Linked DNA regions of Variovorax paradoxus. The protein of the gene in region 3 binds, or shares a complex with, the protein of the main gene of each other region. Links are inferred from orthologs where the notes say so. Each region holds a gene or a part of one and is shown on either strand. Other genes may lie near its edges.

Region 1 (6,792 bases), 1.2 Mb from region 3 along the record:
ACTGCACCGTTATCGCTTACAGTAGGCTACGCACAGTCACCGTGACTGTCTCGCCTCAAGGAGAAGCAGTGGCAACACCAAATTACGGCTACGAGAAGCGCCAGAAGGAGCTGGCCAAGAAGAAGAAAAAGGAAGAGAAGCTCCGCGAAAAGGCCAATCGCAAGCTCTCTCCCAGCAGCGAAGGGCTCGCTCCGGGTGACCCGGAAACCGACGTGGCCTCGCTCGAGCGCGATCCACCCACGGTGCCCGATCTGCCGACCAAGAACGGTTGATTCGCCATCGACGCTTTCGATGAAAAGCCGCTGCAGGCCTCCGGGCTCGCAGCGGCTTTTTATTTGTTCGGGGCCGCCTTATTTGGCGGCGAGCAGCTTGCGCAGTTCCGGCCAGACGTTGTCGAGCAGCTGCGGCTGCGCCGCGGCCGTGGGATGAATGCGGTCGGCCTGGAACAGCGAGAGCGCATCGGGTGCGTCGGCCACCCCCTTGAGCAGGAAGGGCACGAGCGCCGCCTTGGTCGTGCTGGCCACCTTGCCGAACATGGCCTCGAAGCGCCGCGTGTATTCGCCGCCGTAGTTGGGCGGCACCTGGATGCCGACGATCAGCACCTTGGCACCGGCCGCTTGCGCCGACTGGGTGATCTGCAGCAGGTTTTCCTCGGTGTTCTGGAGCGGCAGGCCGCGCAGCGCGTCATTGGCGCCAAGCTCGACCACCACGTGGCTGGGCTTGTGCTGCGCCAGCAGCGACGCAAAGCGGGCACGTCCGCCCGAACTGGTGTCGCCGCTGATGCTGGCGTTGATCACCGTGGCCGCGATTTTTTGTTGGGCGAGCCGCTTTTCGAGCAGGGGAACCCAGCCTTCGCCGCGCTTCAGGCCGTATTCGGCGCTCAGCGAGTCGCCAAGCACCAGAATGACCGGCTTGCGAGGCGAGGCCGCCTGCGCACTTTGGGCCTGGGCCGTCGCCGATGTCCCTGCGATGCCGAATGCGGCAGTGGTCAAGATAAAGTCACGTCGATTCAAAACGAAAAGCCTTTCCATGTCCCAACCCCCGTCTGAAGCCATTGTCGCCGTCGAGCACGTGTTCAAGTCCGTTACCGACTCGACCGGTACGCTGGACATTCTGCAGGACATCGATTTCACCCTGGGCTCGCGGGAAACCGCCGCCATCGTGGGTGCTTCCGGCTCCGGCAAGAGCACCTTGCTGTCGATCATCGCGGGGCTCGACACGCCCACGCGCGGCACCGTCAAGCTCGCGGGTGACGACATCTTTGCCATCGACGAGGACGAGCGCGCCGCGCTGCGCGCCCAGCGCGTGGGTTTCGTGTTCCAGAGCTTCCAGCTGCTCGGCAACCTGAGCGCGCTCGAGAACGTGATGCTGCCGCTCGAACTGGCCGACCGCAAGGACGCGCGCAAGGCCGCCACCGAGATGCTCGGGCGGGTCGGGCTCGGGCAGCGCCTCGGCCATTACCCCAAGGTGCTCTCGGGCGGCGAACAGCAGCGTGTGGCCTTGGCCAGGGCCTTCGTGGTGCAGCCGGCCCTGCTGCTGGCCGACGAGCCCACCGGCAGCCTCGATTTCGCGACGGGCGAGCAGGTCATGCGGCTGATGTTCGATCTGAACCGGGAACTGGGCACCACGCTCGTGCTCGTCACGCATGACCGCGGCATTGCCGCCCAATGCGAGCGCCGCATCACCATCGAGGCCGGGCGCATGGCACTCAACGAGTCGAAGCCCGTGCTCGTGGCCTCGCTCGAAGCATGATCGTTCCCCGGTTCTGGGCCGAAGGCCGCATCCAGGAGCACGTCGCGGGCAAGCAGATCACCGTGGTTCGCTACGGCTGGTCGGACGACAGCCCGATCGCCGCGCAGGCGCATGCCGACCAGCGCACGCGAGAGGCGTTCGACCGCATCGCCGGCGGCGAAGAGCTCAACCGCCGCGAGCGCAAGCTGGCCTACAACGGGGCCGAAGGCGTGCCCATCCGCGAGGAAATCGTCGAGCGGCAGGGCGACACCGTCGTCACGCGCAACAGCTACGGCGCGCGCTGCCTCAACACGCCCGACGTGCTGTTCGTCGACATCGATTTCGACGAACCCCTGCGCGGCAGCGTGGTCGGCTTTGCGCTGGCACCCGCGCTGATCGCAGGCATCGTCGGCGGCTGGACCGCCAAGACCTGGATAGGCGGGCTGATCGCCGCCCTCGTGGTCTTCATCGTCGCCTACCGCATCGGACTGGCCAAGAAGCGCGGCGAGGCCAGCGACAACCCCGCACCCGAGAAGCGTGCGGCCGAGCGCATCGGGCGCTTCGTCCAAAGCCACCCCGACTGGCACCTGCGCCTGTACCGCACGCCGGCCGGCTTCCGGGTGCTGGCGATGCACGACGTCTTCAGCCCGGCGGACGCGGCGGTGGCCGACTGCTTTCAAGCGCTGGGCGTCGACGAGGTCTATGCGCGCATGTGCCGCAACCAGAACTGCTTTCGCGCCCGCCTGAGCGCCAAGCCCTGGCGCATCGGCATCGGCGAGCACATGCGGCCGCGGCCGGGCGTCTGGCCCGTGTCGCCCGAGAAGCTGCCGGTGCGCGATGCCTGGGTCGCGCGCTACGAGAAGGCCGCCGAGGGCCATGCCGCCTGCCAATACCTGGAAAGCGCCGGCAACAGCGCCCGGGTGCATCCGAACGCGCTGGCCGTGCAGGAACTGCACGATGAACGGACCCGCGCACACAGCGGATTGCCGATCGCCTGAGGATCGGGTGGGCCCGCGCGGGTAGGGATAATCGGGGGATGTCTTCCCCCAAAGTGATCTTCGGCTTCCATGCCGTGGGCGTGCGCATCAAGACCGCGCCCAAATCGGTGCTCGAAGTGATGTTCGACACCAGCCGGCGCGACGCGCGCATGAAACAGTTCGTCGCACGTGCCCAGGAGGCCGGTGTGCGGCTGGTCGAGGCCGACGGCCTGCGGCTCGCCAAGCTCGCCGGCAGCCACGGACATCAGGGCGTGGTCGCGCGGGTCGAGCCCGCCGCGCAGATTCACTCGCTCGACGAGCTGCTCGAAGGCCTCGAAGAGGCCGGCACCGTGCCGCTGCTGCTGGTGCTCGACGGCGTGACCGATCCGCACAACCTCGGCGCCTGCCTGCGCGTGGCCGACGGCGCGGGAGCGCATGCGGTCATCGCGCCCAAGGACCATGCGGCCGGCATCAACGCCACCGTGGCCAAGGTGGCGAGCGGCGCCGCCGAAACCGTGCCGTACTTCATGGTGACGAACCTGGCGCGCACGCTGAACGAGCTCAAGGAGCGCAGCATCTGGTGCGTCGGCACCAGCGATGACGCCCCCGGAACCATCTACCAGAGCGACTTCAAGCGGCCCCTGGCGCTGGTGCTCGGCGCCGAGGGCGAGGGCATGCGCCAGCTCACCCGCAAGACCTGCGACGAGCTCGTGAGCATTCCGATGGCCGGCGCGGTCGAGAGCCTGAACGTCTCGGTGGCCAGCGGCGTGTGCCTCTACGAAGCCATGCGGCAGCGCGGCGCCTGAGGCTGCGCCGCTAGCCCCTGGACAAGGGACTGGCCTTGCGGTGGAAGTACACGAGCTCCGCCATGCGCCGCATGGGCGGCGTACCCAGCAGCCGGTTGAACATCCAGTCGTTCTGGAAGTGGTCGAAAGCCCAGCGCAGTGCGCGCTTGAGCCGAAACCGCGGATACGTGCGCACGAACCAGCCGGCCGGGTCTTCCACTTCGCCCCGCACAAAGCGCGCGATGGCGTCGCCGGCGCGTTCGCCGTGCAGCAGGGCCGTATGAATGCCGCCGGCCGTCACCGGCGACACCATGCCCGCCGCATCGCCCACCAGCAGCGCGCGCTCGCGCGCCACCACGGGCAGCACGCCGCCGCACGGGATCATTCCCGCGCGAACCGCCACGGGTGGGGCGTCGCCCGCCGAGACCACCGAGGCGATCTTGCGCAACAGCGGATCGAGCCGGAGCGCCGGCGCGTCCTGCGTGCCCATGCGGCGCGCGAGCCCGACCTGGCTCACGCCGACGCCGTCGAGCGCCCATCCGATGTAGCCCGGCGCCAGTTGGCGATCGACGAAGCAATGCAGGAAACCGGGCGCCATGCGCGCGCCCTGGTATTCGTGCTCGACGCCGTAGAGAAAGCGCGTGTTGCGCGAGAGCCCGAGGGCCTTGGCAACGCGCGAATGCGGGCCGTCCGCGCCCACGATGTAGCGGGCTGAAATGCAAGGCCCCTGGGCCACCGGGACTTCCCAGCGGCCGTTCATCCACAGCGCCTGTTCGAACAGGGTGCCAAGCTGCACGTCGACCCCGCTGGCGCGGGCGGAATCGACCATCCAGTCGAGCAGGGCGGGCGCATCGGTGGCCCAGAACCAGTAGCCCGGTGCATGCAGGTCCACATGGCGCATGTCGGGCGAATAAAGCCGCACGCCGTCGATGCGGCGCACCAGGGCGGGCGGTACTTCCGCGAGCCATGGCACCGTATCGACCGCGTCCTTCACGATGATGCCGGTGGTGTGCAGCTTGGCGCCGGCGCTCGACTTCTTCTCCAGCACCATGACGCTGAGGCCCGCCAGTGCCGCGGCGCGGGCGCAGGCCAGCCCGGCAAAGCTTGCCCCGACCACGAGCAGGTCGACCTGCGCAACCGAAGGCCGTGGGCCGGCTATCGGTGGCGCCAGATGCGTGACAGCGGGAAATGCGGATTCTTCGAGGCGGGAAAAGGAACTGGAAACGAGCATGGGCGAGCTGACCTGTGGCGTTGCGCACCGCGACTTGCGGTGCGCACGCGAAGTTAGCTACGCCATGTACGCGCGGCGTGAAGCCTGCGTGAAGTGGAAGGCAGGCAGCGAATTCAGGAAGGATCTTTGCTGCGTGTGCGCGCCACCGCGCTGAAGATGCCGATGCCCAGGATGATCAACGCACCGATGCCGATGTAGAGGTCGGGCACGCCGGCCACCGAGGCGCCCCAGGCGAGGCCGGCCAGGAAGATCAGAAAACCGATCATGTAGAGCGCAAAAGACATGCTTGTCCCCGGAAGCTGTTGATGACTCGCAGTATCCCGGCGGGCAGCGGAGCGAGCACAGGCCGTCGTCGCCAGTCGCTGTGGGAACTTGCCTACTGCGTTTGGCACGGGCGCGTCAGCCCGATCCCCTATATTGGATGGATTGCCTCGCCGACTCCGAAGGAACGAACATGCGCCTTATCCCCTGCACCGAGGAAGCCCACTCGGGCGCCATCCTTGCCATCCTCAACGAAGCCATCGCCAATTCGACCGCGCTGTACGACTACAAGCCCCGCGCGCCCGAGAACATGGTGGCGTGGTTCGCCACCAAGCGCGCCGGCGGCTTTCCCGTGATCGGCGCCGAAGACGAGGGCGGCAAGCTGCTGGGTTTTGCGAGCTACGGGGCGTTTCGCGCCTTTCCCGCCTACAAGTACACGGTGGAGCACTCGGTCTACGTCGAGGCCGGTCACCGCGGCGCCGGCCTCGGCCGCACGCTCATGGAAGCGATCATTGCCGAGGCTGTCGCGCGCGACGTGCATGTCATGGTCGGCGCCATCGATGCCGCGAATGCCGGCAGCATCGGGCTTCACGAACGGCTGGGCTTCGAACATGCCGGCACCGTGCGGCAGGCCGGATTCAAGTTCGGCCGCTGGCTCGACGTGGCCTTCTACCAGCGGATTCTTTCGACGCCGCTGAATCCGGTCGACGGCTAGGCGGCGCGTCCGGTTCTCAGGCGGGCGTTTCGTCGCTCGCCCGGTCCAGCATCTGGATGGTGCCGGCATCGAGCTTCAGCTGGGTGGCGACGACCAGTTCCTCCAACTGCGCGATCGAGGTTGCGCTGGCAATCGGTGCCGTGACCGAAGGCCGCGCAATCTGCCACGCAATCGCGACCTGACCCGGCTTGGCGTTGTACTGCTGGGCCACCTTGTCGAGCGCTTCGAGAATGCGCAGCCCGCGCGGGTTGAGGTATTTCTTGGTGGTGTTGGCGCCGCGTGCGCTCTTGGCCGCGTCGGCTTCGGTGCGGTACTTGCCGGTCAGAAAGCCGGCTGCCAACGCGTAGAAATTGATCACGCCCACCTCCCGCTTCACGCACAGCGGCTCGAGCGCGTCTTCGAACACGGCGCGGTCGTACAGGTTGTACAGCGGCTGCAGGCTCTCGTAACGCGCAATGCCCAGCCGCTCCGACACGTCCAGCGCTTCGGCCAGCCGCGGCGCGCTGAAGTTCGAGGCCCCAATGGCGCGCACCTTGCCGGCCTTGATCAGGTCGTCGAAGGCGCCCAGCGAATCTTCGAGCGGCGTGGCGGCATCGTCGTCGTGCGACTGGTACAGGTCGATGAAGTCCGTCTGAAGCCGCTGGAGCGAGGCTTCCACCGCTTCACGGATGTAGCCGGGCGAGAGGCCCACCTTGCCTTCGCCCATCGGCTTGCCCACCTTGGTGGCCAGCACCACGCGGTTGCGCTTGCCGCTCTGCTTGAGCCACTTGCCGATGATGGTCTCGGACTCTCCGCCGGTGTGCCCCGGCACCCAACTCGAATAGACATCGGCCGTGTCGATGAAGTTGAACCCCGCATCGAGCCAGGCGTCGAGCAGGCGGAACGAGGTGGCTTCGTCCACCGTCCAGCCGAAGACGTTGCCACCGAAGGCGAGCGGGGAGACCAGGAGGCCCGAGCGGCCCAGAGAGCGAAGTTGCGACATGAAGTTTCTTCCCTAAAAAAGAGCGAGGATCAGACAAAACCGATGGCACCGAGCAGCGCGCCCGCGCCGAGCAGCCACAGCAGGTGAACGCGCGTGCGCCACACGACAAG
Region 2 (6,643 bases), 1.2 Mb from region 3 along the record:
CGAGGGCGGCGATCAGCCCGCCTATCCAGGTCTTGGCGGTCCAGCCGCCGACGATGCCTGCGATCAGCGCGGGTGCCAGCGCAAAGCCGACCACGCTGCCGCGCAGGGGTTCGTCGAAATCGATGTCGACGAACAGCACGTCGGGCGTGTTGAGGCAGCGCGCGCCGTAGCTGTTGCGCGTGACGACGGTGTCGCCCTGCCGCTCGACGATTTCCTCGCGGATGGGCACGCCTTCGGCCCCGTTGTAGGCCAGCTTGCGCTCGCGGCGGTTGAGCTCTTCGCCGCCGGCGATGCGGTCGAACGCCTCTCGCGTGCGCTGGTCGGCATGCGCCTGCGCGGCGATCGGGCTGTCGTCCGACCAGCCGTAGCGAACCACGGTGATCTGCTTGCCCGCGACGTGCTCCTGGATGCGGCCTTCGGCCCAGAACCGGGGAACGATCATGCTTCGAGCGAGGCCACGAGCACGGGCTTCGACTCGTTGAGTGCCATGCGCCCGGCCTCGATGGTGATGCGGCGCTCGCATTGGGCGGCAATGCCGCGGTCATGCGTGACGAGCACGAGCGTGGTGCCCAGTTCCCGGTTCAGATCGAACATCAGCCGCATGACCTGCTCGCCCGTCGCGAAATCGAGGCTGCCGGTGGGCTCGTCGGCCAGCAGCAGGGCCGGCTGCACCACGAAGGCCCTGGCCAAGGCCACACGCTGCTGTTCGCCGCCCGAGAGCACCTTGGGGTAATGGCCGAGGCGCTGCCCGAGCCCGACCCGCCCGAGCATCTCGGTGGCGGCCTTGCGCGCGTCCTTGCGGTCGGCCAGTTCGAGCGGCAGCATCACGTTCTCGAGCGCGCTCAGGTTGCCGAGCAGCTGGAAGCTCTGGAACACGAAACCCACGCGCTGGGCGCGCAGCGCGGCGCGCTCGTCCTCGTCGATGGCAAAGATGTCGTCACCCGCGAGCTTGACGGTGCCGCGCGTGGGCGTGTCGAGCCCCGCGATGATCGACAGCAAGGTGCTCTTGCCGGAGCCGGAAGCACCCACGATGGCGGCGGTTTCCCGCGAGCCCAGGGTGAAATCGATGTCCTGCAGAATGTCCAGCGTACCGGTCGAGTCGGTAACGGACTTGAACACGTGCTCGACGGCGACAATGGCTTCAGACGGGGGTTGGGACATGGAAAGGCTTTTCGTTTTGAATCGACGTGACTTTATCTTGACCACTGCCGCATTCGGCATCGCAGGGACATCGGCGACGGCCCAGGCCCAAAGTGCGCAGGCGGCCTCGCCTCGCAAGCCGGTCATTCTGGTGCTTGGCGACTCGCTGAGCGCCGAATACGGCCTGAAGCGCGGCGAAGGCTGGGTTCCCCTGCTCGAAAAGCGGCTCGCCCAACAAAAAATCGCGGCCACGGTGATCAACGCCAGCATCAGCGGCGACACCAGTTCGGGCGGACGTGCCCGCTTTGCGTCGCTGCTGGCGCAGCACAAGCCCAGCCACGTGGTGGTCGAGCTTGGCGCCAATGACGCGCTGCGCGGCCTGCCGCTCCAGAACACCGAGGAAAACCTGCTGCAGATCACCCAGTCGGCGCAAGCGGCCGGTGCCAAGGTGCTGATCGTCGGCATCCAGGTGCCGCCCAACTACGGCGGCGAATACACGCGGCGCTTCGAGGCCATGTTCGGCAAGGTGGCCAGCACGACCAAGGCGGCGCTCGTGCCCTTCCTGCTCAAGGGGGTGGCCGACGCACCCGATGCGCTCTCGCTGTTCCAGGCCGACCGCATTCATCCCACGGCCGCGGCGCAGCCGCAGCTGCTCGACAACGTCTGGCCGGAACTGCGCAAGCTGCTCGCCGCCAAATAAGGCGGCCCCGAACAAATAAAAAGCCGCTGCGAGCCCGGAGGCCTGCAGCGGCTTTTCATCGAAAGCGTCGATGGCGAATCAACCGTTCTTGGTCGGCAGATCGGGCACCGTGGGTGGATCGCGCTCGAGCGAGGCCACGTCGGTTTCCGGGTCACCCGGAGCGAGCCCTTCGCTGCTGGGAGAGAGCTTGCGATTGGCCTTTTCGCGGAGCTTCTCTTCCTTTTTCTTCTTCTTGGCCAGCTCCTTCTGGCGCTTCTCGTAGCCGTAATTTGGTGTTGCCACTGCTTCTCCTTGAGGCGAGACAGTCACGGTGACTGTGCGTAGCCTACTGTAAGCGATAACGGTGCAGTCTCAAGGCGAGGAACCGGACGGTGTTTCGAACTCGAACACACCTTGCAAACCGGGATAGCGCTGGTGCATGAACCAGCCCATGGCGCCAGCCCCCATCACCATGGCCAGGATCAGAGCGGCGACCATCCAGCCGACGTGCTCGCCCACGGGCCAGAGGATGATCACGGCCAACGCCGGCAGCAGCGCGGCCAGGGAAGAAAACCACATCCAGCGTCTCGGGGCCAGCATGGGCTCCCAGGTCTCCGGATCGATGCCGGCGTCGATGAACAGCTCGGCCGCAAAGCGCAGCCGCGGCCGCGGCTGGGTGGCGAGCCGCAGCAGCAGCGCGCGCAGGAGCACGGCGCGGTTGCGGAAGCGAACGACGCGCCCGGTGTCGATCGTCAGAGCCAGCGGCAGCCTGATTTCCGCATCCTCGGAAGCGCCCACGGTACGGTGGAAGACCAGCCGCTTGACGATCGCGTCGCTCGAGACGAATTCGGTTCGCACGTCGTGCAGGCCGCTGCGCGTGCGGCACACCTCGTTCCAGGCCACCGCCTGCGGCAGCGCGGGATCGCCCCAGCGCATGCCCTCGGCGTCGATCCGGATCGAGCCCTGGCCCGCGTTCGCCAACTGGCGCAGCAGATACCAGAGCCCGCCGCCCAGCCCCGCGAAGAGCGCGAGGATGGCCAGCGCGACGATCGCTTCATTGCCATGCAGGTTCGACCCGTCGTCCTGCAGCAGGACTGCCGCACCCAACGAGAGTGCAATCAGCGCGAAAAGCGCCACCAATCCGCCGAGCAGGAGCCGCGTGGCCGTGATGTCCGGCACGCCCTCGAGCGGACCGCCCTGCGCCACCGCCTCCAGCACCTGCGCAGGGATCTTCAGTACGCGCGATACCGCGGCATCGGACGGCCGCGCCGGCGCCCTCCCGCGCACGGCGTGTACCGCGACGGACTGGCTCTTGCTCTTGCGCTGCTTTCTTGCCATGGCCTGCCTAGAGCGGCCTTACATCCGTGACAGTGCCTGCAGCAGATCGGCGCGCAGGTCTTCCACGTCCTCCAGGCCGATCGAGAAGCGCACGAGCGTGCCCTTGTGGGGCCAACGCGCCACGTTCGCGTCGCGCATCAGGCCGATGTCGTAGGGCACCACGAGGCTGACCGGCCCGCCCCACGAATAGCCGAGCCGGAACAGGTTGAGGCTGTCGCAGAAGCGGTCGACCTGCTCGGTGCTGTAGCGCTCGTCGAAAACGATGGAGAACAGGCCGGCGGCCAGGTCGGTTTCGCCGCACAGCGCACGCCAGTTCGCATGGCCGGGGGATTCTTCAAGCGCCGGGTGGAGCACCTGGGCTACCTCCTCCCGGCCGGCGAGCCATCGCGCCAGCTCGCGCGCCGTGCGGTCGTGGGCGGCATAGCGCAAGCCGATGCTGGGCAGCGAGCGCAGCAGGGTTTCCACGTCGCCCACGCCCACACCGAAGCCCATGCGCATGTGGGTGAGCTTCAGCGCGCGGTGCAGCCGCTCGTCGCGCGTGGTGACGCTGCCCATCAGCACGTCGCCGCCACCGCTCGGATACTTGGTGAGCGCATGCACCGAGATGTCCACGCCCTGCCCGCTGCCGTTGAAATCGAAGGGCGCGAACGCCAGGCCCGCGCCCCAGGTGTTGTCGAGCGCCGTGACCACGCCGCGGGTGCGGCAGAGGTCCACCAGCGCCGGCAGATCGGGGAACTCCATCGTCACCGAGCCCGCCGCCTCGACCCACACGAGCCGCGTGCGATCCGAGAGCTTGGCGGCCAGGTCGGCCGGATTCATCGCGTCGTACATGCGGTGCGTGATGCCGAAGTTGGCCAGTTCGCCGGTGGCGAGCGCCTTGTTGGGGCCATAGGCGTTGTCCGGAATCAGCACCTCGTCGCCGCTCTTCAGGAAAGCGAAAGCGACCAGGGAAATCGCGGCGAGCCCGCTCGGCACCAGCAGGCACTCGGTGCCGCCCTCGAGCGTGGCCAGGCGTTCTTCGAGCGTGAACGTGGTCGGCGTGCCGTGCAGGCCGTAGGTATAGCCCGCCTTGGTCTTCCAGTCGCGTGCGCGCATGGCGGCCACGTCGGTGAAAAACACGGTCGAGGCCTTGTAGATGCCCGGCTGCGGTGCGGCGAAGTTGGCAGGCGGGGTGTACGGGTGGTGAATCAGGGTCGTGGAGGGCTTGCTCATGGCCCCGATGCTAGCGCGGCCGTGCGTTCGGTCGACCCCTCGACCGGTCACGCCCCTGCCGCCTGGTTGTGAGAAAGTCTTCCAGGCTACCGCTGCTGGCGCTCAAAACCTTCAATACAGGATTACAACGTGGACACCTCCAAACGAAACCGTCTGATCGAACGGCTCGCACCGAAGCCGGAGCCGCAGATCGTTTCCATCGAAGAGTTCTTCGACGGGAATGACGACCTGGGCTCCATCGGCTGCAATCTCATCGAACATCCGGGCATGGGTGCGTTTCGCGATATCTTCGCGCGCATCGCCCGGCGGCCAGACGTCACGACCGTTTACGCGCAGATTGCGGAGCTCGATCCGGGCGAGGATTGCTGGCCTTTCGCCGACACTGTTTTCGTGGTCGGCTCCCTGTCGGAGGACGAGCTGGCCGAAGCACTCGCGCCGCTCGAACCCGACGAGATCTGGAAGACCGCAGACAGCGACATTCCATCGGACATCCGGAAAGGCCGTGACACACACGTGCTCGCCGTCTGGTGGGACTGAGCCTTTGCCGCGGCTTCCGCCTCACAATGCGCTGATGCAGCTGACGCGGCCCTCTTCTCCCCATCTGCAGCCCTTCGTGAAGCTGCTGTGGGCCTCGGCGCCCGAAGGCGTACCGACCGAACGGCCGGGCGCGCGCGAACACGTGCTGCCTACGGGCGGCATGCACGTGGTGTTCCGCCTGTCGGGTCCGCCGCTGAAGCTATTCGGTAGCGCCGACGACACGCGCGGCCAGACCTGCGGTTACGCGATCGTCGGCGGCACGCGCGCCGCCTCGTACATGCGCGACGCGTCGGTGGCCACGCGCTCCGTCGGCGCGCTGCTTCAGCCCGGCGCAGCCCGAGCCTTGCTCGGTGCGCCGGAAGACGCATTGGCCAGCCAGCACACGCCGCTCGATGCGTTGTGGGGCGCGCGGCAGACCGATGCCGCGCTCGAGCAGGTTCATGCCGCGGGCGACCTCGACAGGCAGCTGGCAGTCTTCGAAGCCTTGTTCGCGCAGCGTGTCATCGACTCGTTCGGCGCCGGCCTGCGCGGCCTGCATCCGGCCATCGCCGCAACTCTCGGACCGCTGACCCATGAAAATCCTTCGATTGAGGGACTGGTAACTCGCAGCGGCTACAGCCACCGCCGCTTCATCGCGCTCTTTCGCGGCGCCATCGGCCTCAGCCCCAAGGAGTACGCACGCGTGATGCGTTTCAATCGTGCGCTGACGCTGGCCGGCGACCCCGCGCAAAGCTGGTCGGAGATTTCACTCACCGCCGGCTACAGCGACCAGGCACACCTGAGCCGCGAGTTCTCCGCGCTCGCGGGCATGTCGCCGCAGGCGTGGCGGCGGACGGGGGCCGCGTCGCCGCGGCATGTTCCGGCGGGCACAACAAAAGGTCAAATTCGTTCAAGACGCTAGCGGCGTGGTGGCCCAGAATCGGCGCCACGACAACCGCGTTCCCGTCGCGAAAGGCAACCACCATGGCCATCCATGAACTGTTCCCGTACCTCTGCGTCGACAACGCCGGCGCGGCCATCGACTTCTATTGCAAGGTCTTCGAGGTCAAGGAAATCTTCCGGCTCACCGAACCGAGCGGCCGCATCGGGCATGCAGAACTCGACTTTCACAACGGCGCAATCCTGATGATTTCGGACGAGTTCGCCGAATACAACATCCGCAGCGCCAAGACGCTGGGCGGCACCGCGGTGACGCTGCATCTGCATGTGGACGATGCGGATGCGGTGGTGGCCCGCGCCGTGGCGGCCGGCGCAATACTCGACATGGCGCCGCAAGACCAGTTCTATGGGGAGCGCTCCGGCGTGTTCCGCGACCCCTTTGGGCACCGCTGGAACGTGGGCCACAGCATCGAGAAGCTGACGCCGGAAGAGATGCAGCGGCGCTACACCGCGATGTTCGATTCAGCCGGAGCGTAGGCACGGGTCGCGGGGTCTCGCGAGGCTTACCCGCGCACCGTTGAACGCCGATGCTCGCGCTTTTTCGCTGCACCGACCTCGTTCGAGATCGACGAGACCACGGTCGCCCACTCTTCGGCCGTGAGCAGCAGCGCGGTTTGCGAGTGCAGGAGCGTGTCTTCCTTGTCCAGATGCGTCGACATGAACTGCCGGTGCTGCCGCAACAGGGCGCCGGCCTGCCCGGCCGCATCCGTGTCGCCGGATCGGGCGCGCTCGAGCAGCAGCCGCGCCTGCGAGATGAGGCCATTGCAGCACTCGCTCTCCGCATCGAGCTGTTCGAGG
Region 3 (7,047 bases):
CCGGCGGGGCTGGGCTGGCTGGTGGCCGGTGGATTGTTCTATACCGCCGGTGCGGTGGTCTTCCTGTTCGACAACAAGGTGCGCTTTGCACATTCGGTGTGGCACCTGTTCGTGCTGGCCGGCAGCACCTGCCACTTCTTCGCAGTGCTTTGGCACTCGCACGGGTGATCCTGTTGGGAGCTGAGCGGGCGCTGTTGTTCAGGGCGCTGTTGTTCAGGGCGCTGTTGTTCAGGGCGCTGTTGTTCAGGGCGCTGTTGTTCAGGGCGCTGTTGTTCAGGGCGCGTGCACAGGCCACCGGGTACTCCCCTCCGCGAATGTCCCCCGGCTTCGCCTCCTCCTTTATTTCGCTGCGGGGAGCACCCGATGCCCTGTGCACACCGGGCGCTGCGCTTGATCCGTGCGATCGACGACCGCTCTGAATAACGATCACGCTGATGGGGTGCCTTGCGCAGCGAAAGCAAGGGGGAGGCCGCAGGCCGGAGGACATTCGCGGAGCAAGGTACCCCGTCGGCGGGAGCGCCGCCCTGAATGACAGCGCACCGAATAGAAACCGACCGTAGACAAGGCTCTCAGTAATGCGGCGGCAGCTCGTCCCGTAGGTTGCGCGCTGCCCCTTCCTGCCCCGCGTTCTGGCTCTGCTGTTTCAGCTGTGTGACCTGCAAGATCAGGCTGTCGATCTGCTGCTGTTGCCGGTAGATCGTCATGTTCAATTGCTCCAGCAGGTCCTCGGCATAGCTCGACTTGATCTCGAGTTCGGTCAGCCGCTCTGCAATGTCGTCCGATAAGTGTTCCATGCCTCTATTGGACAGGAACCGCCGCAACAGCGCTTTCCTCGACCGGTGTGGTGGCCTCGTTCGCCATACGGCTCAGCATGAGCGCGGCCTTCAAGGGATACAGCGTGCGCGCATCCCCCTCTGCCTTGTTGCTCACGATGGTGCCCGTTGACGACCCCATGCTGGCCGTGCGCACTGCATCGGGCCGATGAACCGGCACCATGAACGGCGAGTGCGTGGTGTAGATGATCTGGTTGCCGAAGTCCCGCTCGAAGTGCGCGAGCAAGTCGGCCTGCGAGCGCGCATGCAAGTGAAGTCCGGGCTCGTCCAGCAACAGGATGGCATCGCCTGCACGGCCGCCCTTCGTGTCCGCAAAGAAGGTGATGTAGAACGAGAAGAACCACTGGAAGCCACGGCTGCGCTCGTCGAGGTTCACTTCCACCTCATAGGTGTCGCCGGCGTCGGACACCAGCGTGTCCATGTACGGCCCGTCGACGTTGAAGCGCACCTTGAGTTCACGGTCCTTCCAGAGCCGGCGGATTTCGGAAGTGACGACGGCGCCCGCGCGGTTGACGAGCTGGTTGCGTGTGGCCAGGTCGTTCTTGTCGAGCAAGTCTTGCAGTTGCTGCGGATCGAGCCCCGCCACCTTGCACAGCTTTTCGAAGCCCTGCTGCTCAGGCGCCGCCTGGCCCCAGCCCTTGCGCACCAGGTAGTCGGCAGTGTTCTGGCGGCCTGGCAGCGACGGATATTCGTCCACGTAGATGAAGCGAGGCAGCTTTTCGAGCACCCACTGCTTCGCCTTCGCAAGCGCCGGCGTGTCGTTGGCAATCGCGCGGGCCATGTCCTCCAGTTCGACCAGCATCTGCTCCTGCTTGTCGCTGAGCTCGGCCTGCGCAACCGCCAGCGCCTTGCGCAGGGTTTGCAGGGCCTCGACCGCGCCTTCCGACCACCGGATGTAGTCGGGGCTCAGGATCATTGCGGCGTCGAAGGCCTCGGCCTCCTGCTCGAGCGTGGCCCTTGCTTCCTCGGCGACTTTCTCGGCCGCGGCCTTCACCGCGGGCACGATCTTGCGGACCTTGCCCTTGATGTCGGACACATCGAGCGACAGCTCCGCCAGGCCTTCGAGCCCCGTCCAGCGTGCGGTGCCGTAGCCCCGGCCCGCGGTGAAGTGGCGCACGTTGGCCGCGCGCGGAAGCATCTCCACCAATTCGGCACGCTCGCTGTCGTCGAGGGCCCAGCGTGTCGCAACGACCGGTGTGTCGGCTTGGCACTCTTCGAGGCGGCGGTGCCGCGGAAAATCCTTGATCGGGCTGAGCTCGGCAATGCCTTCGGCGGGGTTCAGGCTGTGCAGCGCGCGCAGCAGGTTCGACTTGCCGCTGTCGTTGCGGCCGAGGATCGCCGTGAGCTGCGTGGAATCGATGGAGCCGCTGTCGTTGATCGAGCGAAAGTTGGTGATCTGGAATGACGCCAAGCGCATGGAGGGGGGTTCTCATCGAATGAATGCAGGGCCGGGGAATGTATTGCATTCCCAGGCCCTTCCCGCCCATCCCGGAAGAAAAATCTACTCGGCCGCGCGCCGCAGCGTGTCCACCACCGGCCTGCGCAGCACGTCGCGCAAGCCCCACCATCCTGCGGCCAGCGCCAAGACCGCGCCCGCGAGCGCCCCTGCGATCGGCACCACGGGCGATGCGGTCCAGGTGAAGTCGAACACGTAGCGCGCCAGGCCCCAGCCGATGACCGATGCCACGATGCTCGCGAGGAAGCCGGCGAGCAGGCCGACACCGGCCAGTTCGGCGCGCTGCACCTGGCGCAGCAGGCTGGCGCGCGCACCCACGGCGCGCATCACGGCGAATTCGCGCGCACGCTCTTCGCGCGTGGCGGTGACGGCGGCAAACAGCACCACCAACCCCGCCGCGAGCGTGAAGCCGAACAGGAACTCGACCGCGCGGATCACCTGGTCGAGCACGCGCTGCACCTGGTTGATGGTGGCGCTCATGTCGACGTTGGTCACGTTGGGGTAGCTGCGCACCAGCGCGTTGTCGAAGCCCCGGGTTTCGGGCGCGCGGAAGGCGCCCATGTAGGTCACCGGTACATCGGGCAATGCGGCCACGGTGTACATCACGAAGAAGTTCGCATGCATCGAACCCCAGTCGACCTTGCGCAACGAGGTGATGCGCGCGTCGTTCTGCATGCCGCCGATGTCGAAGCGCAGCACGTCGCCGAGCTTGAGGCCGAGCGTTTCGGCCAAGCCTTCCTCCACGCTCACCTCGCCGGGTGCATCGGGCTTCCATGCACCCGCCACGATGCTGTTGTGTGCCGGCGCTTCCACGCTGTTGCTGAGGTTGAACTCGCGGTCCACCAGGCGCTTGGCGCGGTCTTCGATGTAGTCGTCGGGCGACACGGGCTTGTCGTTGACGGCCACCAGGCGGCCGCGAATCATCGGGTACCAGTCGAACTTCTTCACGCCGGCATCGCGCAATGACTTCTGGAACGCGGTGCTCTGGTCGGGCATGACGTTGATCACGAAACGGTTCGGCGCATCGGGCGGCGTGGCCTTGCGCCAGCTCGCGACGAGGTCGGTGCGCAGCAGCACCAGCAGCACCAGTGCAAGCAGGCCCACGGCCAGTGCGCTGACCTGCACCACGGCATAGGCCGGTCGCGCCGAGATCTGGCGCGTGGCCAGCACCAGCCAGCGCGGCGCGGTGGTTTCATTGACGCTGCGGCGCAGCACCTTCACCGCGAGCCAACTCAGCAGCGCGAACACGGCCACGGCGCCTGCAAAGCCGCCGACGGCGATCAGGCCCAGCTTCAAGTCGCTGCTGGCCGCGATCAGCAAGGCCGCGAAGCCGGCCACGCCGATGCCCAGCACCGCGAGCGACGCGGGCTTGAGCCCGCCGACGTCGCGCCGGATCACGCGCAGCGGAGGCACCTTGGCCAGTTGAAGCACGGGCGGCAGGCCGAAGGCGAACAGCAGCGTGAGCCCCATGCCCAGGCCGAACGCCACGGGCCACAAGGTGGCGGCGGGCAGCGCCGTTTCGACCAGCCCGGCAAGCAGCACCACGAACACGTAGTGCACGGCAAAGCCGATTGCCACGCCGAGGCTGCTGGCCACGACGCCGACGACGGCGAATTCGAACGAGTAGGCCATCGCGATGGTGCGCTGGCTCTGGCCGAGCACGCGCAGCATGGCGCAGTCGTCGAGATGGCTGGCCGCGAAGCCGCGTGCGGCCAGCGCCACGGCTACGGCCGACAGCAGCGCCGCGAGCAGCGCGACCAGGCTCAGGAATTTTTCGGCACGGTCCAGCGTCTGGCGCATTTCGGGGCGCCCGCCTTCGAAGGAGTCGAGCCGCACGCCGCGCAGTTCGCTCTTCTTGATCGTGGCCTCGGCCCAGTCGGAGAAACGCTTGACGGCTGCGTTTTCGCCGGCCACCGCATAGCGGTACCCGACACGGCTCGCGGGCTGCACGAGGCCGGTGCGCGGCACGTCGGCCTGGTTGAGCATCACGCGCGGCGAAAAACTCATGAAGCCTGCGCCCCGGTCGGGCTCGAGCGTGATCACGCGGCCGATGCGCAAACCGGTGTCGCCAAGAAGAAGCATGTCGCCCACCTTGAGCGCGAGCGAGTCGAGCAGCGAGGCATCGACCCACACTTCGCCCGCGGGCGGAATGTCGCGTGTGAGGGTGCCGGGTGCATCGGGGGCGTTCGCGGTTTGCAGGTTGCCGCGCAACGGGTAGCCCGCGGCCACGGCCTTGAGTGCCACCAGCTTGCTGGCGCCGCCCTGGGCGTCGTCGGCGCGCGCCATGGTCGGGAAGCCGTAGGTACCGCTGCCCTGGAGTCCGAACGCGCGAGCCTGCGCAATGAAGACTTCGGGCGTGGGGTTGTCGCTCACGATCACCGCGTCGCCGCCGAGCAGCTGCCGCGCATCGCGCTGCAGGCCGCCCTGCAATCGGTCGGCGAAGAAGCCGACGGCCGTGAGCGCGGCCACGGCCAGCAGCACGGCAACGATCAAGAGGCGCAGTTCGCCGGCACGCAAATCGCGCCAGAGGGTGCGCCAGCCAAGGCGAAGGGAGGCATTCATGGGCGAGACGATAGCCGACGCGCGCGCGCCGGCGCCTTTCAGGGGCTTAGCGCGAGGAGGGGAACAGCCCTCAGGCCGGACTGCGGCGTGCGAGTTCCGGCTGCAGCACCAGCCGATCGACGCCCGCATAGCAGACGAAGTGCCGGTTGGTCGCCCGGCCGATGGCGCACAGCCCGACGCGCGTGGCCACCTCGTGGCCCATCTGCGTGATGCCGCTGCGCGAAACCACGATGGGCACGCCCATCTGCGCCGACTTGATCACCATCTCGCTCGTGAGCCGGCCCGTGGTGTAGAAAACCCGGTCGCCTGCCAGCGTGGCCGGCGGCTGCATGGCGCACCAGCCCGCAATGGTGTCGATGGCGTTGTGGCGGCCCACGTCTTCGACGAAGCAGTGCATCGTGGCTTCGGTGCCGCCGGGCTCGAGCGTGAACAGCGCGCAGCCGTGCACCGAACCGGCCGACTTGTAGGTGCTCTCCTGGAGCCGGATCGCGTTGACCAGCGCGTAGAGCTGCGCCTGCGTCATGCGCGTGGGCGGCAACTCAAGACTGTCGATGTCGGCCATCAGGTCGCCGAACACGCTGCCCTGGCCGCAGCCGGTGGTCACCACCTTCTTGGCGGTTCGCTCTTCGATGCGGTCGATGCCGGCGTGCGTCTTGACGGCGGCGGCGCCCACTTCCCAGTCGACCGTGACCGATTCGACGTCGCTGGCCGTTTCGATCAGCCGCTGGTTCAGCAGGTAACCCAGCACCAGCAGTTCGGGCTGGGCGCCGAGCGTCATCAGCGTGACCAGCTCGCGCCGGTCCACATACACCGTGAGATCGCGCTCGGCCGGAATGGAAACCGTGCCATGCGCGCCATGCTCGTCGACGACCTCGACCTCCCGCGTGAGCGCGGCGCGGGCCTCGGTGAGACGCGGAAGCGGCAGCACCTGCAAACGCGTGGTCACTGCGCCTTGGGCGTGGGATTGACGGTGGCGGCCGGCTGAATGGTGCTGGGTGGCGACGCCGCCGTGGGGGCCGGCGAATGCGCGCCCGACACCTCGAGCGGTTTGGTTTCTGTCGGCGGCGTAAAGGCGAAGGGCCCCGGATCGGCGCAAGGCGGCGTTGCAGCGTCCGTAGCCACCGGCTTGCCTGCCGCGGCCGCGCTTGCGCGGTACTTCGCAGCCACGCGGTCCTGCGCCAGGCAGAGCTTGTATGCATCGACCTTGCCGCTCCAGGCGGTCTTGGCGGCGGTTTCGGCGGCCTTGGCCTTGGCTTCGGGCGTGGCGGACGGGGGCGGCAGCTTGGCCCATGCAATGGGTGCGGCCAGCGCGAGCACCAGCGCGAAAAGTTTCAACGACACAGACAGCTTCTTCATGAGGACGTTCCTTCAGCAGGCTGCGGCGCCCGCACTGCGACAGGTGCCGACGCATCGGCCGGAACCGTGCGCTGCGCGGGAATCTTGCCCGCGGCAATGTCGTCGTACCAGAGTTCGTGGTGTTCCTTGGCCCAGGTCTCGTCGACGTAGCCGGTGCGCATGGCCTTGTAGGCGCCCGTCATGCCCAGCGTGCCGATGTAGATGTGGCCCAGGATCATCGCCATCATCAGCAACGTTGCAACGCCGTGGACCATCTGCGCCACCTGCATCTCGCCGCGCGTGTAGACGAAGCCCGGCAGCAGCTTGTCGAGGAAGAGCCCCGAGCCGATGACGAAGAGCCCGAGAAACAGCACGCCGCCCCAGAACACCAGCTTCTCGCCTGCATTGAAGCGGTGCGACGGCACTTCCTTGCCGCCGAAGAGGCCGCCAAAACGCACCAGCCATTTCAGGTCCATTGCGCGCGGAATGTTGTCGCGAATGAACGTGAACACCATGAACACCGTCGTCACCACGAACAGCGGGCCAACGAAGTTATGGACATTCTTGAGCGCGTAGGCAATCCAGCCGAAGAGCGTCGCGCCCATCCACGGCATCAGGAAGAACTTGCCGAACGCCATCACGATGCCGGAAATGGCGAGCGTGACGAACGCAATGGCGTTCGACCAGTGCGCGGCCCGCTCGAACGGCGTGAAGCGCTCGATCTTGCGGCCGGTTTCCTGGCCGTGCAGCCGGATGGGCCCGCGCGTGAAATAGAAGATGGCCAGCGCCAGCAGCGTGACGAACAGCAGCGCGGCGCCGTAGGGAATGATCCAATCGTTGCGCACCTGGCGCCAGGCTTCG

What was found.
Region 1: the proteins of QFZ42_RS02955 (region 3) and QFZ42_RS08570 are in contact, whole or in part, in a cryo-EM structure (PDB 9GE8), measured with the Escherichia coli proteins. The link is inferred for Variovorax paradoxus from one-to-one orthologs.
Region 2: the proteins of QFZ42_RS02955 (region 3) and QFZ42_RS08565 are in contact, whole or in part, in a cryo-EM structure (PDB 9GE8), measured with the Escherichia coli proteins. The link is inferred for Variovorax paradoxus from one-to-one orthologs.

The regions. Positions count from the first base shown.
Region 1 is NZ_JAUSXG010000001.1:1,849,484-1,856,275, forward strand. Bases 1-2,890 are described here. They hold QFZ42_RS08570 (ABC transporter ATP-binding protein), read left to right. Parts: upstream 1-1,029; coding sequence 1,030-1,752; downstream 1,753-2,890. Other genes in these bases: QFZ42_RS08560 (hypothetical protein), read left to right, coding at 69-272; QFZ42_RS08565 (arylesterase), read right to left, coding at 351-1,031; QFZ42_RS08575 (hypothetical protein), read left to right, coding at 1,749-2,729; rlmB (23S rRNA (guanosine(2251)-2'-O)-methyltransferase RlmB), read left to right, coding at 2,768-2,890. Outside these bases: more of rlmB, read left to right, coding at 2,891-3,514; QFZ42_RS08585 (NAD(P)/FAD-dependent oxidoreductase), read right to left, coding at 3,525-4,724; QFZ42_RS08590 (hypothetical protein), read right to left, coding at 4,838-5,008; QFZ42_RS08595 (GNAT family N-acetyltransferase), read left to right, coding at 5,179-5,700; QFZ42_RS08600 (aldo/keto reductase), read right to left, coding at 5,717-6,682; QFZ42_RS08605 (chromate transporter), read right to left, coding at 6,712-6,792.
Region 2 is NZ_JAUSXG010000001.1:1,845,031-1,851,673, reverse strand. Bases 1-2,999 are described here. They hold QFZ42_RS08565 (arylesterase), read left to right. Parts: upstream 1-1,159; coding sequence 1,160-1,840; downstream 1,841-2,999. Other genes in these bases: QFZ42_RS08555 (hypothetical protein), read right to left, coding at 2,192-2,999; QFZ42_RS08560 (hypothetical protein), read right to left, coding at 1,919-2,122; QFZ42_RS08570 (ABC transporter ATP-binding protein), read right to left, coding at 439-1,161; QFZ42_RS08575 (hypothetical protein), read right to left, coding at 1-442. Outside these bases: more of QFZ42_RS08555, read right to left, coding at 3,000-3,157; QFZ42_RS08550 (PLP-dependent transferase), read right to left, coding at 3,176-4,369; QFZ42_RS08545 (hypothetical protein), read left to right, coding at 4,499-4,906; QFZ42_RS08540 (helix-turn-helix domain-containing protein), read left to right, coding at 4,941-5,807; QFZ42_RS08535 (VOC family protein), read left to right, coding at 5,870-6,322; QFZ42_RS08530 (hemerythrin domain-containing protein), read right to left, coding at 6,349-6,643. UniProt on the Escherichia coli protein: TesA is a multifunctional esterase that can act as a thioesterase, lysophospholipase and protease.
Region 3 is NZ_JAUSXG010000001.1:616,829-623,875, reverse strand. The notes cover bases 2,094-5,238. They hold QFZ42_RS02955 (ABC transporter permease), read right to left. Parts: upstream 4,852-5,238; coding sequence 2,335-4,851; downstream 2,094-2,334. Other genes in these bases: QFZ42_RS02950 (formate dehydrogenase accessory sulfurtransferase FdhD), read right to left, coding at 4,922-5,238; QFZ42_RS02960 (AAA family ATPase), read right to left, coding at 2,094-2,250. Outside these bases: PAQR family membrane homeostasis protein TrhA, read left to right, coding at 1-168; QFZ42_RS02965 (SlyX family protein), read right to left, coding at 570-794; more of QFZ42_RS02960, read right to left, coding at 799-2,093; more of QFZ42_RS02950, read right to left, coding at 5,239-5,797; QFZ42_RS02945 (hypothetical protein), read right to left, coding at 5,794-6,207; QFZ42_RS02940 (formate dehydrogenase subunit gamma), read right to left, coding at 6,204-7,047.